4 regions of the Paraburkholderia sp. TE9906 genome follow, and region 2 is predicted to be linked to each of the others. Evidence: predicted binding sites of a transcription regulator. Region 2 holds the regulator's gene; each other region holds the start of a gene.

Region 1 (3,624 bases), on a different contig from region 2:
CCGCCGATGTCTTGCCGTTGCCCGACGGTTCCCTGCTAATCAGCGACGACTACGCAGGCGCGATCTATCGCGTGACGTACTCGGCGCCGTAGCCCGGCGGCGCCCGCTGCGAAGGCTCCCCCTCGCGCGGAAGGCACTCGCTCCCATCTCCCGCGAAAAGTCAGCCCCGCGCCGCCCCCCAAAAGCGTCCCGCTGCCCGACAACGCGCGCCATTCACACCGCGATCCCTTATAGCGATCCGCCTGCCCGCCACATGACCTTCGGGCCGCGGCGGGCGTAGAATGCGCGTCGGTCCGCGCCCAACGGCGCGCCGGTCCTTTCGACCGCCTGTCACTCTGCCCACGCCTACATGTCCACCCTTGTTTCGACTTCCCCGCGCTTCAGATCCAAGACGATTACCGCCGCGCTGGCGTTCCTGCTCGGCAGCCTCGGCGCCCACCGCTTCTACCTGTACGGCAAACGTGACATTTTCGGCTGGGCTCATCTGCTCGGCACGCTGATCGGCATTCCTGGCGTCATGCTGCTGGTGGCGAGCGAACGGGCTTCGATCCTCGGCTGGGCGCTGGCGTTTCTCGGTGCTGTTTCGCTACTGGCCGCATTTCTCGCCGCGATCGTCTACGGTCTGCGTCCGGACGAAAAATGGGACGCGCAGTTCAACGCGCAGACGCAACGCAAGAGCCGCTCAGGCTGGACCGTGGTGTTCATCGTGATCTTTTCGCTGCTGATCGGCGCGTTCCTGCTGATGACCGGCCTCGCCATTTCGTTCCAGACTTACTTCGAAAGTCAGGTGGAAGCGGCGAAAGCGATCTCGCAATGACTGGGCGCGCGCCGCGCTAAAAGAGCCTCAGTTGCGGATTGTCGCGCACCAGCTCCTCGGCCCGCGCCGGCTCGATGCGGCGAAAGTGCGACATGTCGAGAATGCCGCGGTCGCGCCGGTTCAAGCCCAAACGGCGCACGGCGTTGTGAAATCGCTGCTTGAGCAGATCCGCCCATAAGCCCTCCCCCTTCATTCGCGCGGCAAAGGACGAGTCATAGTCCTTGCCGCCGCGCATATCGCGCACGCGGCTCATCACGCGATCTGCGCGGTCGGGAAAATGCGCAGCGAGCCAGTCCTTGAACAGCGGCGCCACTTCCCACGGCAGACGCAGCACGATGTAGCTCGCGTTGCTCGCACCGGCCTCGGCGCAAGCCTCCAGCACGCGCTCCATGTCCGGCTCGGTGACGAACGGGATCACCGGCGCAATGCTGACGCCAACCGGAATGCCCGCCTCGCTCAGCGTACGGATCGTGCGCAGCCTGCGCGACGGCGTCGCCGCGCGCGGTTCAAGCGTGCGCGCGATTTCCGCGTCGAGCGTCGTGATGGTGATGGCCGCCACGAATTGCCCGCGCGCGGCCATGGGTGCGAGCAGATCGATATCGCGCTCGATCAGCGACGATTTGGTGATGGCCGCGAACGGCTGATGGCGTTCGCTGAGCACCTCGACCACTCGGCGCGTCAGGCGCAAGTCACGCTCGGCGGGCTGCCACGCATCCGTGTTGACGCCCAGTGCAATTGGCTCGGGAACATAGGACTTCTTCGACAGTTCCCGTTCGAGCAACTCGGGCGCATTGATCTTCGCGTAGATCCGGCTTTCGAAGTCGAGACCCGGCGACAGCCCCAGATAACTATGCGTAGGCCGCGCGAAGCAATAAATACAGCCGTGTTCGCAACCGCGATACGGATTGAGCGACACGCCGAACGGAATATCCGGCGACACGTTGCGCGTGAGAATGGATTTGGCGCGTTCCTCGAAGACCTGCGTGCGCAAGACTTTGGGCTCATCGCCTTCTTCGCCCCCGGCCGGCTGCCAGCCGTCGTCCACCGCTTCGCGCTGGTCGACTTCATAACGGCCTTGCAGGTTCGTCACCGCCCCGCGCCCCTTGCGAGGCGCGGGCGGTGCGATCGGAAATTCTCGAGCGGAAGGGGTATCGGAGTTAGCCACGGCCAAGGTCACGCAAAACAGAAAACGGCGCACAGCACCTGTATAAATATACAGTGTTTACGCCGTTTGTCGAGCCCCGCTGTCGTGACAAAGTGCCCGGCTAATCTCCTACCGCGATCGTCAGCGTTTCCTTGATCTCTTCCATCACCATATAGCTCTTCGACTGCACCGCGCCCGGCAATTGCAGCAGGATGTCCCCAAGCAGCTTGCGGTAGTCGGCCATTTCGCCGATGCGCGCCTTGATCAGATAATCGAAGTCGCCCGACACGAGATGGCACTCCAGCACTTCGGGAATCTTCTGCACTTCGCGTCGGAACTGGTCGAACATGTTGCCGCTCTTGTGATCGAGCGTGATCTCGACGAACACCAGCAGGGCCGCGCCCAGTTCGGCGGGATTCACACGCGCGTGGTAGCCGGTGATCACGCCGTCGCGCTCCATCCGTTTGACCCGCTCGATGCACGGCGTCACCGATAGCCCGACCTGCTCGGACAGGTCCTTCATGGCCATCCGGCCATCCTGCTGCAGCAGCCGCAGGATCTTGTGATCGAGTTTGTCGAGGGCTCGGACCGGCTGGCGCTGTGTACGCATGATGTTTTTGCTGAAAATTCTGAAAATACAATAACAAAACCTGCCTGACTGTTAATAGTATAGCGGTTAGCACTGGGCGATCAGCGTTATACCTCGTGAATCGAATGAAACCGAACGAATCGACGAGCGCACGCCCTCCCACCCTCTTTGCAAGTATCCAGGAGCAGCTATGCGAGTCGTCGTTTTGGGCAGTGGCGTCGTCGGGGTGACGACCGCGTATTACCTGGCGCGCGCGGGTCATGAAGTGACCGTGATCGACCGCGAGGCCGGCCCGGCGCTCGAAACCAGTTTTGCCAATGCGGGGCAGATCTCGCCCGGCTACGCGTCGCCGTGGGCGGCGCCTGGCGTGCCGCTGAAGGCCGTCAAGTGGATGTTCCAGAAGCACGCACCGCTCGCGATCCGGCTCGACGGCACGCAATTCCAGTTGCAATGGATGTGGCAAATGCTGCAGAACTGCACATCAGCGCGCTATGCGGTGAACAAGGGCCGCATGGTCCGCCTCGCCGAATACAGCCGCGACTGCCTGCAGGCACTGCGGGCCGATACCGGCATCCAGTACGAAGGCCGCACCGGCGGCACGCTGCAGGTGTTCCGCACGCAGCAGCAATTCGACGGCGCCGCGAAAGACATCGCCGTGCTGCAGGACGCCAACGTGCCGTATGAACTGCTGTCGGCGGCCGAGCTCGCGCAAGCCGAGCCGGCGCTCGCCGCGGTCTCGCACAAGCTGACCGGCGGCCTGCGCCTGCCGGGCGACGAAACCGGCGACTGCCAGATGTTCACCACGCGCCTCGCCGCGCTGGCCGAGCAGCTGGGCGTCCAATTCCGCTACAACACGCCGATCGACGCGCTCGCGATGGCCGGCGACCGGGTCGCCGGCGTGCAATGCGGCGGCGAGCTGGTGCGCGCGGATTCGTTCGTGGTCGCGCTGGGTTCGTATTCGACCCGGTTCCTCACCGGTCTCTTGAAGATTCCGGTCTACCCGCTCAAGGGCTATTCGATCACCGCGCCGATCGTCGACGAAGCGGCCGCGCCGGTGTCCACCGTGCTCGACGA
Region 2 (3,624 bases):
GGCCAGAATGCTCACCGACGGCACGACGATTTCAAACTTGTCCGGACCGAACTCCTTGAGCGACAGGAACGCTTCGTTTTCCCACGCGATCAGCACGTCGCCAATGCCGCGCTGCACGAAGCTGGTGGTCGCGCCACGCGCGCCCGAGTCCAGCACGCCGGCGTTCTTATACAGCTTGCCGACGAATTCCTTCGCTTTCTGCGCATTGCCGCCCGGCTGATGTTCCGCGTACGCCCACGCCGCGAGGTAGTTCCAGCGCGCGCCGCCCGAGGTCTTCGGATTCGGCGTGACGATCGACACACCCGGCTTGATCAGATCGTCCCAGTCCTTGATGTGCTTCGGGTTGCCCTTGCGCACGAGAAACACGATCGTCGACGTGTACGGCGACGCGTTGTCCGGCAGGCGCTTTTGCCAGCCCTTGTCGAGCAGACCCTTGCCGGCGAGCGCGTCGATGTCGTAGGCGAGCGCGAGCGTGACGACGTCCGCCTGCAGGCCGTCGAGCACCGAGCGCGCCTGTGCGCCGGAGCCGCCGTGCGACTGCTTGAAGGTGATCGTCTCGCCGGTCTTCGCTTTCCATTCCTTGCCGAACGCCTGGTTGACGTCCTGATACAGCTCGCGCGTCGGGTCGTAGGAGACGTTCAGCAGCGTGGTGTCGGCCGCGTGCGCCGAGGCAATCGCGCCGAGCGCGCCGGCCGCGCCGAACGCGAGCGCCGCGATGAGTTGCTTCGTTTTGCGAGCCAGCCCCGTGTGTCGATGATTCATGTCAACTTTCTCCGCGTGTAGTGCGCTGAAACCAGCGTGATTTGTTCTGTGTCGCGGTCACGTGCACATGAGCGCCAACTGGAAGGCAGTCTATCGAAGCGCTTTCATCATTAAAAATAATGTTTCTTCATTCTTTAATACGCAAAAGTGGTAATGACAGCTGGATAAGGCGTTGCGGCACGAAAACGGATGTTTTGACGCCGATGAGCGACGCCGTAACGGCCCCCAGGGTCACGAACTTAAAGTAAAGCTTGAATTGCGCCGAATACTGTATAAAAATACAGTCACCTGTTCATACATACAGTGGCCATGACAAAACTCACCGCACGACAGCAGCAGGTTTTCGATCTGATTCGCCGGGCGATCGAACGCACCGGTTTTCCGCCCACCCGCGCGGAAATTGCCGCCGAGCTGGGCTTCAGCTCGGCCAATTCGGCAGAAGAACATCTGCGCGCGCTCGCTCGCAAGGGTGTGATCGAACTCGCCGCCGGCGCGTCACGCGGTATTCGCCTGCTGGCGGGTCCGGAAGATTCACCGCATCAGTTCACGCTGCCGCACGCGAGCATCATGCAGCTGTCGCTGCCGCTGATCGGCCGGGTGGCCGCGGGCAGTCCGATCCTCGCGCAGGAACATATCTCGCAGCACTTCGCGTGCGACCCGGCGCTGTTCTCGAGCAAGCCCGACTACTTGTTGAAGGTGCGCGGGTTGTCCATGCGCGACGCGGGCATCTTCGACGGCGACCTGCTCGCGGTGCAAAAGAAGAGCGAGGCGAAAGACGGTCAGATCATCATCGCCCGGCTTGGCGACGACGTCACGGTCAAGCGTCTGAAGCGCCGGCCTAACGGCCTCGAGCTGATCGCGGAGAACCCCGATTACGAGAACATTTTCGTTGAAACCGGCAGTGCGGAATTCGCGCTGGAGGGTATCGCCGTGGGGCTGATCCGCCCTGGCGAGTTCTAAACCACCGCGCCTGTTCGCTTAATCCCACGCTGCCTCAACGCTGCCTCAACGCTGCATCGCCTGGAGAGACTCATGGAACGCCTTGCCCGCCTGTTGCCCTTTCGCCAGTTCGGTCGTTTGCGCCATTTGCGCAATCTGGTGCCTTGCTCATTGATCGAAGCACCGGCTCAGGACTGCGCCTCGCTGTTCGACGCGCCCGCTGATGGAGCGAGCCTGCCGTCGTCATTGCCGGCGTTTGCCCGTGTGTCGTTGAACTCGGGGTTGAATACGGCGGAACCCGCACGGCGCGCGCCGGTGCGCGTCTATCACGGGCCGTCGCGGCTGATCATGGTGGGCACGGTCGAGGCGGTGTGCGGCATGATCGACCGTTGCATTGCCGATGAAGCCAATGTGCACGGTGCAGTCTTCGAGTCGTGAGCGTGTCCTGTGCAGGCAAGAGGCTGCACCATGCCTCGCGCATCGCTGTTGTCGTGCTCGCTTTTCAGACCTGCTGTTCGGATATTTGCATAGAATGGGATTGTTTTTGCGGGGCCGTAGTCCACGTTAAATCCAATCTGATCGGGAGTTCCATTCGATGACAGGTCCGACACGAACCAAGGGCGCCGCCACCCGGCCGCTGCTCATCACGCTGGTTGTAGTCGTAGTGATTGCGGCACTCGGGTTTGCTTACGCGTCACCCTATATCGCGCTGAATAATCTCAAACGCGCGGCAGATGCACGCGACGCGCAAACCGTGAATCAATACGTCGATTTTCCCGCGTTGCGCGAGAGCCTGAAGGAGCAGATCGCAGGCATGCTGACGCGCCGACTGGACGCGGATAACGACAGCAAAATGGCCACCATCGGCGCGATGATCGGCGTGACGCTGATCGGTCCGCTGGTGGATTCCTATGCGACACCGGACGGCGTCGCGGCCTTGTTGAACGGCATGCCGCCGCACGGCGATCCTGGTGAACATCCGCCTGCCGCAGCCACAGAAACGCCTGCCTCACCCGCCGCCGACACCCCCACCACTGCAACGACCCCACCATCGCGGCAAACCACGGCAGGCTATCGCGGCCTCAACGAGTTCGTCGTCACCTACCGGCGCGGCGAAGCCAACGCGCACTACTCGGCGGTCTTTCGGCGCGAAGGTCTGTTCACGTGGAAGCTCGCCGCGATCAATCTGAACGAATGACCGGCCGGCCGTCACGGCCAGCCACTCGCCCCATGCGCGGCGTCCCTACGCAGCAAGCCGCATCAAGCCGCAGCTTGCTGCTGCTCCTGCGCGGAAGAACACGCCACCAGAATGCTGCACGACACGCGATCGAGCAGCGGCGTGTTGCCCGCCCCCATCCACCATCGCGACAAGCCGGTGCGGCAGCGATGCCCGACCACCACGAGATCGACATGCAGGTCGTTGGCGAGGTTCGCAATCTCGTCGATCGGATGACCGAACGCGAAGTGCCCTTGTGCGCTCACACCACGCTCGGTGAGCCAGTCCACCCCTTCCTGCAGGATGTCGCGCGCGGTTTTTTCGAAGCTGCCGCACGCCACATCGGTCAGCAGGCCCGCGCTTTGCGCAATGCTTGAGCGCATGTCCACCACGGACAGCAGATGCGTTTCGGCCTTCAGGTCCAACGCGAGGTCAGCGCCGCAACGCAGCGCCTTGCGCCCTTCGCGCGAGCCGTCATAACACAGCAGAATTTTTTGGTAGCTCGCCATGGTTTTCTCCCTTCGCGCGGGAAGCGCGGTCTGAATGAATCATGGTGCGCCGCAATTCAGGTTGCAAGGGATGGAAAACGCTAAGTGTGCGGACCATGCGCCCTAAACCGGTGCGCGCGGGCTTGCGCCGGCTTCACAGCGGTTTGGCAAATGGATGCGGCAGTGCAAAACCCGGTCTTCGAATCGCCATCTGCCTGC
Region 3 (3,624 bases), on a different contig from region 2:
TTCGCCTCGACATGGGCGCGCACGACGCCGGCGAGCGAACACTCGTCGGTTATCGCAAGCCCCGAGTATCCAAGCCGGGATGCACGTTGCACCAGCTCTTCCCCGTGCGACGCGCCATGGAGAAACGTGAAGTTGGTGAATGCGAAAAGCTCCGCATAATCTGGAAGCATTGACGATGGAAAGTCCACGAGCGCGCCGTCCTATCCGCTCAGCCGAACAGGCCGTGTAGGAACCAGCGGACTTCCTCGGTTTTCACGACGGGCCGTTCGCGAAAAATCCAGTAGCAGCTTTTGTCGGCAGCTTCAGCGACGTAGTAGTCGCGTGTGACTGCTTCACTGTCATGCCATCCCGCCTCAATGCGTTCGCCCATCGAGACGAGCCTGAGCGGCGAACCATAAAACGGTCGATGATTCTTCATCATGAGCTTGATGGGTTCCTCAAGCAGCCAGGTCGGTCGAGGTAGTTCAACGGGCAGCGCCTGCGTCTTCGCGTCGTTCTGGATGGGCACCCAGCGGTTCGCCATCTCCGGTCTATGGTCGGATGTTGGCGCCGCGCGCTCCACGTTCTCGGAGCCGAGCCGCGCGACCAGCAACTCGATGAGACGGTTGTGGTCTTCGGCTGAACCACCCGGGTCGGGGAAAAGCGAATCGCTTGGCGGCTCTGCGGGCTGCACGCGGGATGCGGTCAGGCGCACTGCGAGGACGGCGGCTGGGAGTTCGATGCGACCAAGGCGCTCCTTCAGCAAGCGGACGAGATGCTCCTCGTGCCATGTCGGTTCTGCGAGCGCGACTTCGAGGGTGGTTGGCTCGACGGCTTCGCGGCCACGCTCATGTTCGAGCGACACGGTGGCGTGAGTGAGCGCGAGTTGCTGAGCGCTCAACCAGCCACACATCTGGACGATGAGGCGCTTCGCCGAAAACAGGATGGCTTCGGCATGCTCGACACGGTCAGGGAGCTCGGTGCGCGCGCTGAAGGTCGGTGGCATCTCGAGCCATTGATACAGCTCTGGCGAAAGGCCGTAGGCGCGGTCGAGCGCATCGAGTAAGCCTGCACCGCAGCGCTTCTTCAGCCCGGCGCGCGGCAAGCGGCGGACGTCACCCAACACCCGGCAGCCAAGTCCCTGGAACCAGTCCGCGAACGGACGCAGTTCTTGCACGACCGTGAACGGCAACACGTTCAGGTTGCGCTCAAGAGACGGCATCTTGAGCACGCGGCAGCGGCCGCGCTTTGCGAGCAGCCACGCGCCTTGGCCAGTTGGGGCGACGCTCATGCGTACCGTCACGCCGATGGACTTCACCACGTCGTGCATCAATTCGCAGACGCGGCGGATGCCACCGAAGAGGCGCAGGCTGGCCGTGACATCCATGACGATGGTTTCCTCGTCGCAGACCGCGACCTGCGGCGAGAAAGGCAGCAAACCGAACGCGACCTCGCGTTGCATCTCGCGCTCGCGCTCGACGCTCCGGTCGTACATCAACGCATCGGGCAAAAGTGTCGTCACTCCGCCCCGTTTCATGCCGGGCAGCACACCGGCTTCCCGCGCCATCGTATCCACCACTACAACCTTGTCGCGCTCGAGCACGACGCACCCGTGCTCAGTGCGAGGCGACCACCTCGGACGGAACACCTCCAGCGAAAGCCGGGGAAGGAAGATGGCGACGAACACGGCCATAGGGGCTGAGCAGAATCGGTGACGGTTGCAGGGTAATGGACAGCATTTCGCTTCGTATTGGGCCCCGTCGCTTGACGACGTCGACGACGAGGCCTCCGTCAGCCGGTCTGACTCCCAGCCGCAGCACGGCAGGCGAGGCGTCCTGCGCGCTGGCCAGCGGCCGGATGAGCACAAGCAACGTTTCCGACGCCTGCGCCGCGAGGTGTAATCGCCGTAGCGCGTCGGTCCGGATGTGCTGCTGCCATAGGATGAGTGCACCACAGCTCGCCGCCTGCAACACGCGCTCCGCACACCAGAGCGCATCTGCCGTCTTCGGCGCGCGCAATCTCATAAGACGTTCCACCGGTACGCCGAGATAGCTGAACGCCAGCGAATTGGGGACATGCGGCGGTTGCAGCAGCGCAATCGGCCGCGCGCTCAGCTCGGCGAGCGCCGGCTTCAGAAGCCGCATCTCGCCAATCCCTGGTTGCTGGACCAGCAGTTCCACCAGTGCGCCCAATGGCCACCCACCGCCGGGCAGCTCCGCCGACAGGGCCGCGTAGCCCGTATCGACCGTCCTGCCGTGGGCACGCGCGAGCTGTGCCCCGCGCCATAGCGTTATTCCCCCCGAGTCAGAATACATAGTTGCTTCCAGCGCAGCATCGATGGAACGTGCCCTTTCGTCTGTGGTTCGTAGCTGCTGTGCGGCTGCGGTAGTTCGGCTCACGATCGCCCCGAATACTGTATAAATATACAGGTATTCTAGCGCAAGTTATGAAGTTGCAACTCGGGGCTGGCTTGATTTTCCTTTCGTTTTCGCGCCAGATCGTTCGAGTCCTGCAAGCGGCTTGCCTTTCGTCTCTCTTTCTAATTAATGGTGTGCAGACTCGCCCTCTCGAGCACAAACGGGAGGGGCAATGTCGTGAAAGTCGCTGGGAAGCCGTGGCCGCCTTCAACTCCTGATGGTGGCGACGGACCGAGCGCCTCCCGCCGATGTCATGCGGTCGCGACCGGCAAGCGCCGAAGGCGAGAGGCGCCTCCGGCCCAACCCGCTCAGACAACTTCCTCCTAACCGGATGCTTAGTCTTAACCTTGATCTTGAAGACCTGAAAGCCCCAAACCGGCCGGTGGCGACCTCACCCAATCGGCTAGGAAGAGACAATCGGTCTTTCCAACTCCGAGCCGTTCGAACGGCAGAAGCCAGAGGTGAAGCGGACGTGCGCATGGAGTCGCAGATCTATCCGTCGTTTCATTGAGCGAGGAGCGAGGAGAGAGGCGCGAGTTGAAGTATCGACTATTTACGATAAGGAGGCGGGCTAAGGCGCCTTTGTCCTGCGCAATGTCGGACGAAGCCAGAGAATGCTTTCGCCGATGGACGAGCCCGCCGCTGCTTACCGGCTGAAGTCGTCGTTATGCTCTTGCGCTCCTTGATGGTACCGAGCCACCTGCTTGAGACTGGCAGCTTTGAGTCTTCGACATTATGCGGCGAGCACTTGACTCATCGCCTCAACGTCTCCAGTAACAATTTTCGAAACCATTGTTCGCCCTCGTACGACTAATAAAGCTCATGCCAGTGAATGGTCGATTCGAAATGCGGTAGATCGATGGGCGGCGGACAAACCGCAAACTGACCTGCGTCGTTGAAAATGTCGGCGACGCCGCGAGGAAGCGTCACGACCCAGCCCGTGCGCATGAGTGTCGCTAGCGCAACGTTGAAGTGTGAGACGCGCATCGCAATTCGGCGGTACGCCCCCCCCGAGCCGCAAATATTCCTCGATCAACACGTGGCTCCGATCCAACGATGCGACTGCGTATGGAAGGACCTCTGTTTGGGTCCATTGTTCCGCGCCTCCTTAGTCCAGTTTGAATCGCATCACTGCGCTTGCGAGACTCGCCGCCTGGATCTGCAACGATGCCGCAGCAGCCGCGGATTCCTCGACCAAGGCTGCGTTCTGCTGAACCATTTCGTCAAG
Region 4 (3,624 bases), on a different contig from region 2:
AGCCGCGGTCGAATTGCATACCTTCGACAACGTCCAGCTCGTCTTGCAGCGACTTGCCGTCTTCAACGGTGATGACGCCTTCCTTGCCGACCTTGTCCATCGCTTCAGCGATACGGTCGCCGATCGACGAATCGCTGTTGGCCGAAATCGAGCCGACTTGCGCGATTTCCTTGTTGGTCGTGCACGGCTTGCTGATCTTGCGCAGTTCTTCGATCGCTGCGAACACAGCCTTGTCGATACCGCGCTTCAGGTCCATCGGGTTCATGCCCGATGCGACATACTTCATGCCTTCGCGGACGATCGACTGAGCCAGAACCGTTGCGGTCGTGGTGCCGTCACCTGCGTTGTCGCTGGTCTTGGAAGCGACTTCCTTGACCATTTGCGCGCCCATGTTCTGGAGCTTGTCTTTCAGTTCGATCTCTTTTGCGACCGACACACCGTCCTTGGTGACCGTCGGGCCGCCGAAGCTGCGTTCCAGGACAACGTTGCGGCCCTTCGGACCCAGCGTGACCTTCACAGCGTTCGCGAGAATGTTCACGCCTTCGACCATCTTGGCACGGGCGGAATCACCGAATACGACGTCTTTAGCTGCCATCTTCTAACTCCTTGAATTCTTTGGATATGACCGGGAAAAGTAGCGGCTTTGCGCTTACTTCTGCACCACGGCCATGATGTCTTCTTCGCGCATCACGAGCAGTTCGTTGCCGTCGACCTTGACGGTCTGGCCTGCGTACTTGCCGAACAGGACACGGTCACCAACCTTCACGTCGAGCGCGATTTGTGCACCCTTGTCGTCACGCTTGCCCGGGCCGACTGCGAGGATTTCGCCTTGATCCGGCTTTTCCGCTGCGGCTTCGGGGATCACGATGCCCGACGCGGTCTTGGTTTCTTGATCCAGACGTTTGACGATCACGCGATCATGCAAAGGACGAAGGTTCATACATACTCCTCTCTTGATTGAGACTGAAGAACGCTGAGAAAACCCGGTTGGCCTAGCCAACCGGCGATGTTGTTAGCACTCTCGTGCAGCGAGTGCTAATTATATGGATGGGTGGTGACAAATTCAAGAAGGGATGGCGCGGCATTGGCGAGATTCATGTCGAGACTCGCTTAACTTTGAAGGTTGTTCACTTGAGTCTGAACTCGCGATCCGTATCCGGACGCCGCAGTGAGGCGCACCTCCCATAAAAAACAACCACTTAGGTATGAAATCCCTGTTTTTACGGGGTGACACGTGCAGCACGACACCCAAGCGTTTTGGGCAGCATCCATTCGCAAATCTTGGGGATCAACTCTTTGCGATCAGTATTCACTCAAGGGTAAACACTGGAGTGATCTTACCGTTAGGCACGCTGGGTAGGTCGAAACATGATGCGAGCGGCGGCCACTATCCTATCGCTCACTGCGTCCGGCGGCTTCGGATTCAGTGGCTCGATCAGTTCATCGAGCCATCCGACAAAGGCAGCGCAAAGGTAACAGCGCATCGACCTTGATCGCCACCTTTTCTTTCCGCCGAGTCCAACATCCTGCGAATTGACTTGCATCCTGGCCAAATACTGTATAAATTCACAGTACTGTTTTTATATACAGGATCGGTCATGAACCAACTCATCCGCATCTTGAACGACGGTGATCGCGAAACGCTTGCGTGGTTGCGCAAGCATGTCGGAGACGTGCGCGTGGCTGCTGCTGCGCGACATCTCGGAGGCAACGGCAAACCGTACCTGTCCGCGGTGTGCCGCTATCTTGGCGTACGTCCGCCAACGCCTCATCAACATAGCCGGCCCGTTGAAGACTGCACGGTCGGCGACAACTATCTTGCCCAGATCCGCCAGTTGTTGGCACAGCGAAACCAAATGTTGTTGAAGCGTCAACTTTGATGCTGCGAGTTACCGCAAGCCCTCAGGAAAATAACGGCATGACTAACGACTCTGCTCTTGATATGGATGTCCACGACATCAATCCTGTCGCCTTCGAACGCGCCCTCCGCAGCGCGTCGCTCGACCTCCAGCAGATCATTGCCACGGTCGCAGGTCGTTACCTCGACAGCGGCCGTCGCCGTTACTCGAGTCACGCGCGATTGCCGACCTGGCGCACGCTGCTGACAATCGACGAACAGGTCTTTGAGAATCGGGGCTTCCGGTCGAGGCACAACGAGACCGTACGCGCGACGTTTGTCCGGTTTGAGGACAGTCGTTTGTCCGGGATGGATCTGGACGAACCCGTCGACTGGCGACGTGACGACGACAACTTGCCTGCCGTGTACCTGCTCGTGCGCGCAGTGGTACAGGCCGAATCTACCGATGTGGCCACTCAGGACTAATGCGCCAATATCGGCCGTTGGCCGAGCTTTGTTCGCTCAGGTTTGCCCCGGCGTTGCAGAAGACAGGGAGGGCAGTGGAATAATTTCCCTCAAAAACAGCGACCTGCCAGGATTTGCCCGCCCGTTTCAAGTCGGGCCTGCGGATCCGCGAACGGCTGCGCGGCGGGGACATACGCCGAACTATCTGCGGATGACCAATGACGAGGGAATACCTTTGGCGCGGAAATAGCGGCGAAAAATGCAATCCCGCCTCGGGCGAGTCGATCGCCGGCTCTGTCGGCGCAGCCGCCACTTTCAGAGGCCCGTTCTGAAAACTGCTGCAGAACAAATTTTCGAGTCGCCGCCGCGCCCACGAAACGAAGTCGGTCTTGCAACCGGGAAAGTAAGTTTTCGTCCTGCCCCCCTCGCGCTTACTTACGTCTGAGCATCCACGCCGTTATGCTCTGCGATCCAGGCAAATCAGCTCACAGTCACAACGACCTTCCCGAACCGCGCACATGACACTGCGTGCGGCGTCGGATGCATCTGGTTCGCCAACTAAAAATAAAAAGGCAAGCAACATGTCCATCGCGCCGCCAGCCATCAGATATGAGAAACGAAAGCGCCGAACGTATAACGAATCGTCTCGCGTGCACGTTCCGTCGTAAATTTCGCCACTGCTGATGAATCTCCGGATGCAATCCGAAATATCCATCTTTAAACGCCACCCGCCCCCGAGCCTGGCGATCAACCTCTATCGACCGTTTCATACGACGGGCCGCCCGGCTCAATGAGTAGTCGATGCAAGCGCGAAATTCGCCGGCTATGCAGAGGGTGCAAGAACCATCAATTCGTTATCCGCCCAAGGAGCGTACGCGATAACACCTGCGCCTGGTGTCGCGCGTCGGCGTCGCCCACCAGCCTGATTGAAATCGCGTCTTCGACAATAGATTCGAAAAGCGTGGAAGAGCACGAAATACGCCGCACGCCGCGCACCTCCTGCGACTCCGCCTGACTTCCCGGTCAGCCTTCACCCGGCGTCGTACTGCGTCTATTCAACCCCATCCAGTGTCGGCATGCCTCGTCCCGCCGTTGACCACCCACGTCGCCTCCCGCTCGAGGCTGTGTGAAAACGCAAAAGTACTCAGTTTTCAGGTGTCGCTTTACCCTTCCCAAGTCACTGCCAGGCCAATACAGCGCGATCTGAAGGGCCGATTTTTTCGAGAACCTCATCCAACACGCGTTTTCACACAGCCTCGCTCGAACCCGAACGCGCAATTTGCCGCGCTTTTCACCGTTCGTCTCCTTGCTTGATTTGATCT

Evidence for each region. The regulator LexA, encoded in region 2, represses DNA repair genes until DNA is damaged. The targets are predictions, from matches to a motif close to ACTGTATNNNNATACAGT.
Region 1: the regulator LexA is predicted to act here: its motif matches at 2,020-2,037, upstream of ACZ9H4_RS13390 (PA0069 family radical SAM protein).
Region 3: the regulator LexA is predicted to act here: its motif matches at 2,392-2,409, upstream of imuA (translesion DNA synthesis-associated protein ImuA).
Region 4: the regulator LexA is predicted to act here: its motif matches at 1,574-1,591, upstream of ACZ9H4_RS05680 (CppA family protein).

The regions. Positions count from the first base shown of each region.
Region 1 covers NZ_JBWCCT010000004.1:540,302-543,925, reverse strand. Annotated here, with positions in the region: gene ACZ9H4_RS13400 (PQQ-dependent sugar dehydrogenase) at 1-92, shown strand, start outside; gene ACZ9H4_RS13395 (NINE protein) at 350-817, shown strand; gene ACZ9H4_RS13390 (PA0069 family radical SAM protein) at 834-1,982, opposite strand; gene ACZ9H4_RS13385 (Lrp/AsnC ligand binding domain-containing protein) at 2,083-2,571, opposite strand; gene ACZ9H4_RS13380 (D-amino acid dehydrogenase) at 2,741-3,624, shown strand, end outside.
Region 2 covers NZ_JBWCCT010000003.1:412,595-416,218, forward strand. Annotated here, with positions in the region: gene ACZ9H4_RS09625 (sulfate ABC transporter substrate-binding protein) at 1-762, opposite strand, end outside; gene lexA (transcriptional repressor LexA) at 1,072-1,722, shown strand; gene ACZ9H4_RS09635 (hypothetical protein) at 1,795-2,139, shown strand; gene ACZ9H4_RS09640 (DUF2939 domain-containing protein) at 2,297-2,899, shown strand; gene ACZ9H4_RS09645 (universal stress protein) at 2,962-3,426, opposite strand.
Region 3 covers NZ_JBWCCT010000002.1:7,063-10,686, forward strand. Annotated here, with positions in the region: gene ACZ9H4_RS03935 (error-prone DNA polymerase) at 1-170, opposite strand, end outside; gene ACZ9H4_RS03940 (Y-family DNA polymerase) at 209-1,672, opposite strand; gene imuA (translesion DNA synthesis-associated protein ImuA) at 1,596-2,294, opposite strand; gene ACZ9H4_RS03950 (methyl-accepting chemotaxis protein) at 3,505-3,624, opposite strand, start outside.
Region 4 covers NZ_JBWCCT010000002.1:397,610-401,233, reverse strand. Annotated here, with positions in the region: gene groL (chaperonin GroEL) at 1-595, opposite strand, end outside; gene groES (co-chaperone GroES) at 650-940, opposite strand; gene ACZ9H4_RS05680 (CppA family protein) at 1,599-1,880, shown strand; gene ACZ9H4_RS05675 (DUF2471 domain-containing protein) at 1,919-2,323, shown strand.